DNA from 3 places in the Kitasatospora sp. NPDC002965 genome. Region 1 is predicted to be linked to each of the others. Evidence: riboswitches for the same ligand, from Rfam matches in the RefSeq annotation. Region 1 holds a riboswitch; each other region holds the start of a gene.

Region 1 (2,254 bases):
TCGGCGGCGGCAAGGACACGAAAGCTGTCGTTCGACATTCCGGCCTCGACGTCACCGCTGGTCAAAGACGCCAACTGGCAGACCGATGTCCAGGGTGGCCAGTGGAAGCCGGCGCCCGGTACGACGGTCCACCGGGTCAGCACGACGCTGGACTACTGCCAGATCATCCCGGCCGGGAAGTCGCTCGACCTGCCGATCATCTACTCCCTCCCGATCACCGGTCCGGTGAACACGAGCCTGTCGACCGGCGGTACGGCGTACGCGCCGGTGACCGACAACCTCAAGAGACTCGGTACGGCGACCCCGCCGGCCGGTGGCTGCAGTGCCGGGAACCGGGACGCGACCAAGATCTACTCCCCGGCCGGCCGGCCGATCCCGGAGGCGGCCCGGAAGGCCGGGTGGGAGACGAAGGGAAGTGCCCCCGGGCGCCGGGGCCGACGCCGACCACGAGCCCCGAAAACTGCTCGGCGACGCCGACCGACCGTTCTCGGCCACCCGGGCGCGCTCGCCGACGAACCATCCGAACGATCACCCCAGGTACCGGCCGACACCGACCTGACCACGCCTGATACCTTGCAGTGGCCATGGTGTTCGGGAAACCGGTCTGAGTCCGGTGCGGCCCTCGCCACTGTTGCCGCGGAGTGCCGCGGCCCTCGCTGACCGGCTCTGCCAGCGGTCAGGGCCACTGGGTCGGCTGGAAGAGCCACCCGGGAAGGTCGGCTGCGGCGTGTCGATGCGGAAGCCAGGAGACCGGCCACGGCGCGACATGTTCCACGAGGGTTTTGGAGAACACGTGCCCAGCGCTCTGCCGTACCCGTTCCGTTCCATACGTTCCGTAGGTGCCGCAGGTCCCACAGGTCCGGTGCGCGTCGGCCGCGCGGTCGCGGCCTTCCTGTTCACCGGTGTGCTCGGCGCCTGCGCGGGCGCCCCCGCACCCGACGCGCCCAGTGCGACGGCCGGCAGTGCCGGGCCGGTCACCGTGAACAACTGCGGGACCACCGTGACGGTCGGCGCGCCGCCCGAGCGGCTGGTGACGCTCAATCAGGGTGCGACCGAGGTGGCCCTGGCCCTCGGCCTGGAGTCCCGCATGGCCGGTACCGCCTATCTCGACAATGCCGTCCCGGAGAAGTGGAAGGCGGCCTACGACTCCGTGCCGGTGCTCTCCAAGGACTACCCGACGAAGGAGAAGCTCCTCGCGGCGCGGCCCGACTTCCTGTACGCCTCCTACTCCAGCGCGTTCACCGACAAGGTCGCGGGCACCCGGGACGAGCTGGGCGGCCAGGGCATCCCGTCGTACCTGTCCCCGTTCGGCTGCTCGGACAAGAGCCAGGTGCCGCCGCCGACCTGGCAGGCGATGTGGGGCGAACTGAACGACGTCGCCAGGGTCTTCGGCGTCACGGAGCGGTCCGCCGCGATCCAGCGGCAGCAGGAGCAGCAGCTGGCCCAGTTCACGGCGACGGCCGCGGGCAAGGGCCTGAAGGTCCTGTGGTTCGACTCGGACACCAAGGCACCGTTCGTCGGCTCCGGCCATGGCGGGCCTCAGCTGGTGCTCGACGCGGTGGGGGCCCGCAACGTCTTCGCAGACCTGCCCGGTGCCTGGCAGAACGTGAGCTGGGAGCAGGTCGTCGCCGCGGACCCGGACGCCATCGTGCTCGCGGACGCCGACTGGGACACGGCCCAGTCCAAGATCGACTATCTGCAGGGCGACCCGGTGCTGAGCAAGCTCACCGCCGTGCAGCGCAAGGCCTTCGTGGTGGTGCCGTTCTCCGAGTCGACCCCCGGTGTGCTGCTCGCCGACGGTGCCGCCCGGGTGTCGGCGGGACTGGGCCGACTGCACCCGGGATCATGACCGCCACGTCCCCTCCCGCCGTGCGGCTCACCGGTCCGGGCCGCACGGCGGCGGCCCTGGCCGTCGCCGCGGCCCTGCTCCTGGCCACCGTGCTCCTCGGTCTGGCCGTGGGCTCGCACCACGAGCCGGTCCGGACGGTGATCGACGTCGTGGTGCGCCGTCTCGGGCTGGGCGACCCGCACGTGACGCTGCTGGACGACCAGATCGTCTGGCAGTTGCGGCTGCCCCGGGTTCTGGGAGCGGCTGCCACCGGCGCCGGTCTCGCGGTCTGCGGTGCCGTGCTGCAGACACTGACCGGGAACGACCTGGCCGACCCCTTCCTGCTCGGGATCTCGGACGGAGCCGCCGCCGGCGCGGTCACCGTGATCGTCCTCGGGGTCGGCGTGTCCGGCGCCGTGGGAACGG
Region 2 (2,254 bases), on a different contig from region 1:
CCCTCCCGGACACCGAGGTCGAGGAAGCCGCGGACCCGGTCCAGCGCGTCGCGGCCGACGAGCGGCCCGAAGTCGGCCTCGGGGTCGTCGGAGGCGCCGACCCTGAGTGCGGCGATCCGCTCGGTGAGCTTGGCGACGAGGGCGTCCGCGGTCTCCTCGCCCACCGACACGGCGACCGAGACGGCCATGCAGCGCTCGCCGGCGGAGCCGTAGCCGGCGCCGATCAGGGCGTCCGCGGCCTGGTCGAGGTCGGCGTCCGGCATCACGATCATGTGGTTCTTGGCGCCGCCGAAGCACTGGGCGCGCTTCCCGTGGGCGGCGGCCGTCGCGTACACGTACTGGGCGATCGGGGTGGAACCCACGAACCCGAGCGCCTGGACCCGGGGGTCCTCCAGCAGCGTGTCCACGGCCTCCTTGCCCCCGTTGACGACGTTCAGGACGCCCGGCGGCAGGCCCGCCTCCAGGAACAGCTCGGCCAGCCGCAGCGGCACCGACGGGTCCCGCTCGGAGGGCTTGAGGATGAAGGCGTTGCCGCAGGCCAGGGCGGGCGCCGCCTTCCACAGCGGGATCATCGCCGGGAAGTTGAACGGGGTGATGCCGGCGACCACTCCGAGCGGCTGGCGCATCGAGTACACGTCGATGCCGGTGCCGGCGCTGTCGGTGAACTCGCCCTTCAGCAGGTGCGGGATGCCCGCCGCGAACTCCACCACCTCCAGCCCGCGCTGGAGGTCACCGTGGGCGTCGGCGACGGTCTTGCCGTGCTCGGCCGAGAGCAGGCGGGCCAGCGGCTCGCGTTCGGCCTCGACGAGCTGGAGGAAGCGCAGCAGCACGCGGGCGCGGCGCTGGGGGTTCCAGGCGGCCCACTCGGACTGGGCGCGCTCGGCGTCGGCGATCGCCGCCTCGGTCTCCGCGCGGCCCGCGAGCGGGACCCGGGCCTGGACCGTGCCGGTGTTCGGGTCGTAGACGTCGCCGAAGTCCCCGGAGGTCCCGGGGACGTGCTTGCCGCCGATGAAGTGGGTGAGTTCACGGACCATCACAGACCTGCTCTCGTCAGGGTGTCGGGAAGATCCGAGGGAAGGGCGCACGACGGACGCCCGCGCCGCGCTCGGGTGAGCGCACGCGTCGGGCCGTCGCCGGGCGCGGCGAGCCGTCAGGGAGACGGGTGTGCCGCAGCCGTCGCAGGATCACCAGGGTCGGGAAGGGCGCGGACCGGTGCCATGCGTGTTTGCTCCATCCTCGTGGACAACACGGAACACCCGCAGTCGGTATCCTGACTCCCGGATCAGCGCGCGTCGCCCGGCCTTCCCGGCTGGCTGCCAGTGGCTGGTACTGCGGCGACGCACTCCCCGGTCACAGTGGCGGGACCGTGCCGGATTCACACCGGCTTCCCTGCACTGCGGGCCTTGTCCACGACCATATAGTTGGACGTCCTAGTAAGTCCAGGGCATCCCTCGCCGCCGCCGTCCGTTCCGCGACCTCCTCCGGCGCGGCGACGTGGTTGTGGTCCGCGTGGAAGAAGTCCCTCACCTCGTCGTGCGGTTGGGCCGGTCGCAGCACCGGACCGGCGCCGGAGTCGCCGAGCTCCGCAACCCTCGTGACGGCCTCGCGGCAGCTGCCGTGCAGGGCGATCCTTCCGCCCGGCGGGGCGTGCCACGGGAGCAGCTCTCTCCGCCGCGGAGCCTCCGCTGAAGGCATCCGCAGGCGGGCAGGGATTCGGCGCCCGGCACCTACCCGCCGCGCCGCGGCGAGGCCCCGGCCGGCTGCGCGCCCCGGCGGCGCAGGGCCGCCTCCACCCGGACGGCGTCCGCCGTGGCCTGCACCTCGTGCACCCGCACCGCCCACGCGCCCTGGGCGGCGGCCAGCACGCCGACGGCCGCCGTGGCGGCGTCGCGCTCCCGCGCGGGGCGGGGCGCTCCGGTGCCGGGATCCGCCAGCAGCTCCCCCAGGAACCGCTTCCGCGAGGCCGCCACCAGGAGCGGGCGGCCCAGCACGCCCCAGGCGTCCAGCGCCGCGAGCAGCGCCCAGTCGTCCTCCCGGCGCTTCGCGAACCCGAGCCCCGGATCCACGATCACACGGGACGGGTCGACGCCGGCCGCCACCACCGCGTCGAGCTGTCGCCCCACCTCACCGATCACCTCGGCGACCACGTCGTCGTAGTGGGCCAGTTCGTCCATCCGCCCGGACTGGCCGCGCCAGTGCATCACCACGAACGGCACACCCGTCCGGGCGACCACCGACGCCATCGCGGGGTCGG
Region 3 (2,254 bases), on a different contig from region 1:
GCGGTCAGGGTGACGTCGTGGACCAGCCGGAGGCCGGCCAGCTCGACCGAGACGCGGTCGACGGCGAGGTCCAGGGCGGGGTCCGCGGTGAGGTCGGGGACGGTCGTGCGGACGGCCCTCATCGGCCACCTCCGAAGGAGTAGCCGCGGCGGCGCATCAGCAGCAGGAAGCAGGGCACCCCGAGGGCCGCGGTGACCACCCCGACCGGAAGTTCGGCCGGGGCCAGCAGGGTGCGCGAGACGATGTCCACCCAGACCAGCAGCAGGGCCCCGGCGAGCGGCGCGATCAGCAGCACCCGGCGGTGGCCGGCGCCGACCAGCATCCGCACCACGTGCGGGACCATCAGCCCGACGAAGCCGATCGCGCCGCTGACCGCGACGACCGTGCCGGTGACGGCGGCGGTCACGACGAACAGTTCGCGGCGCAGCCGGTCCGGGTCGACTCCGAGCGAGGCGGCCGTCTCGTCGCCCATGGCGAGCGCGTCCAGCCGCCCGGCGGAGCAGATCAGGTGGGTCAGTCCGGCGAGCACGGTGACGGCGGCGATCGGCACCGAGCCCCAGGTGGCCCCGCCGAGGCTGCCGAGCAGCCACATCATGGCGGAGCGGGCGGCCTCGCCGCGGGCGGCGGCGAACACCATCAGCGCCGTGACGGCGGAGAAGCCGTAGGACATCGCGGTGCCGGTCAGCACCAGGCGCAGCGGGGTGAGGCCGTAGGCGGTACGGGCCGTCAGGTAGACGAGCACCATGGCGAGCAGGGCCGCGCCGAAGGCGGAGACGGAGAGCGCCCAGACGCCGAGCGAGGCGAAGGCGCCCAGCATGAGCACGGCGTTGGCGCCGACCGAGGCGCCGGAGGAGATGCCGAGCACGAAGGGGTCGGCCAGCGCGTTGCGGACCATCGCCTGGACCGCGACCCCGGTGGCGGCCAGTCCGGCGCCGACCACGGCGGCGAGGACGGCACGCGGCAGCCGGATCTCCCAGACGATCGCGTAGGCGGCGGCCTCGTCGGCCTCCAGCCGGCCGCCGGTCAGGCCGGCGCCGAGCAGTCGCAGCACCCGGGCCCAGCCGAGTCCGGAGGAGCCCACCGCCACGGCGCAGACCAGCGAGAGCAGCAGGGCCGCGGCCAGGCCGGCGGCCAGCGGCGCGGTGGGTGTCCGGCGTGTCCCGGGCGCGGGCGGCGCGGCGGCCGGTATCGGGGGTGCGGTGGCGGTGGTGCTCACAAGCGGCGCGCCTTCGCCTCGGGCCGGGGCGGCGCGGGGCGGCACGTCCGGGCGGAGGGTACGCCGGGGCGGCATCCCCTCGCAGTCCACGGCGAGTTGTCGGGAGGTCGGCGCCCCGGGGCGGTCGGACTCACGGTGCGGGGCACCGTTCACCGTTGCGGGTCAGCGCCGGATTCGCACCGGCTTCCCCTCGGGACGCCCAGGCAGCATAACAAGCGCTCCGGTCAGGTAACCCTTACCGGGCCGGGTGCGGACGCGGACCGCCCGGGCAGGTCGCGGACGCGGGCCTGGGCGGCGGCGGGGCCCGACCCGCGGAGAACGCACGGCCGCCCCCGTCCGGCGGTGCGGACGGGGGCGGCCGAGGGGTGCTGACCGGGGGTCAGCCCTGCTTGGTCTCCCAGAAGATCTTGTCGACCTCGGCGATCAGGTCGAGCAGCGCCTGGCCGGTGGCCGGGTCGGTCGACGCCTTGGCGGCCGAGGCGGCCTTCAGGGTGTCGTTGATCAGCTGGTGCAGCTGCGGGTACTTCTCGAAGTGCGGGGCCTTGAAGTAGTCGCTCCAGAGCACCGAGATGTGGTGCTTGACGGCCTCCGCGCGCTGCTCCTTGATGATGACGGCGCGAGCGCGGAAGTGCGCGTCCTCGTTGGCCTGGTACTTCTCCTGGGTGGCCTTCACCGACTCGGCCTCGATCCGCGCCTGGGCGGGGTCGTACACGCCGCAGGGCAGGTCGCAGTGGGCGTGCGCGGTGGCACGCGGTGCAAACAGACGAGAGAACATGGGAGTCCTTCCTTAGATCGTCTTCCCGCGGCCGAGATTACCCCGCCGGTCGCGGGGTTTCGCGATCGGGCGGCGGGCCTAGGGCAAAAGGCCGAGCCGGAACCCGGCCAATCCGGACACCGGCGGGTGACGGTCCGTACGGCAGACTTGGGAGCCGAGGACGCGGGCGCGAGCCGGGAGGACGAGTCGTGGCACGGAGCGCGGAACCGGAGGACGGCGCCCCGGGGGGCGGCGCGCCGTTCGGGCTGATCGACGTGGCGGGC

The links. Region 1 has a riboswitch for cobalamin ahead of ABZY91_RS06990 (ABC transporter substrate-binding protein). Riboswitches for the same ligand answer to the same signal wherever they lie in the genome.
Region 2: it holds a riboswitch for cobalamin, as region 1 does, so the genes downstream of both, ABZY91_RS35970 (CoA-acylating methylmalonate-semialdehyde dehydrogenase) here and ABZY91_RS06990 (ABC transporter substrate-binding protein) in region 1, are expected to answer to the same signal.
Region 3: it holds a riboswitch for cobalamin, as region 1 does, so the genes downstream of both, ABZY91_RS03075 (iron ABC transporter permease) here and ABZY91_RS06990 (ABC transporter substrate-binding protein) in region 1, are expected to answer to the same signal.

The regions. Positions count from the first base shown of each region.
Region 1 covers NZ_JBEXNT010000010.1:84,222-86,475, forward strand. The annotation lists partial or broken gene ABZY91_RS06985 (hypothetical protein) at 58-225, shown strand; cobalamin riboswitch at 569-774, shown strand; gene ABZY91_RS06990 (ABC transporter substrate-binding protein) at 863-1,849, shown strand; gene ABZY91_RS06995 (iron chelate uptake ABC transporter family permease subunit) at 1,846-2,254, shown strand, end outside.
Region 2 covers NZ_JBEXNT010000148.1:16,373-18,626, reverse strand. The annotation lists gene ABZY91_RS35970 (CoA-acylating methylmalonate-semialdehyde dehydrogenase) at 1-1,034, opposite strand, end outside; cobalamin riboswitch at 1,243-1,433, opposite strand; gene folP (dihydropteroate synthase) at 1,728-2,254, opposite strand, start outside.
Region 3 covers NZ_JBEXNT010000004.1:53,279-55,532, reverse strand. The annotation lists gene ABZY91_RS03080 (ABC transporter ATP-binding protein) at 1-74, opposite strand, end outside; gene ABZY91_RS03075 (iron ABC transporter permease) at 119-1,216, opposite strand; cobalamin riboswitch at 1,318-1,454, opposite strand; gene sodN (superoxide dismutase, Ni) at 1,596-1,991, opposite strand; gene sodX (nickel-type superoxide dismutase maturation protease) at 2,180-2,254, shown strand, end outside.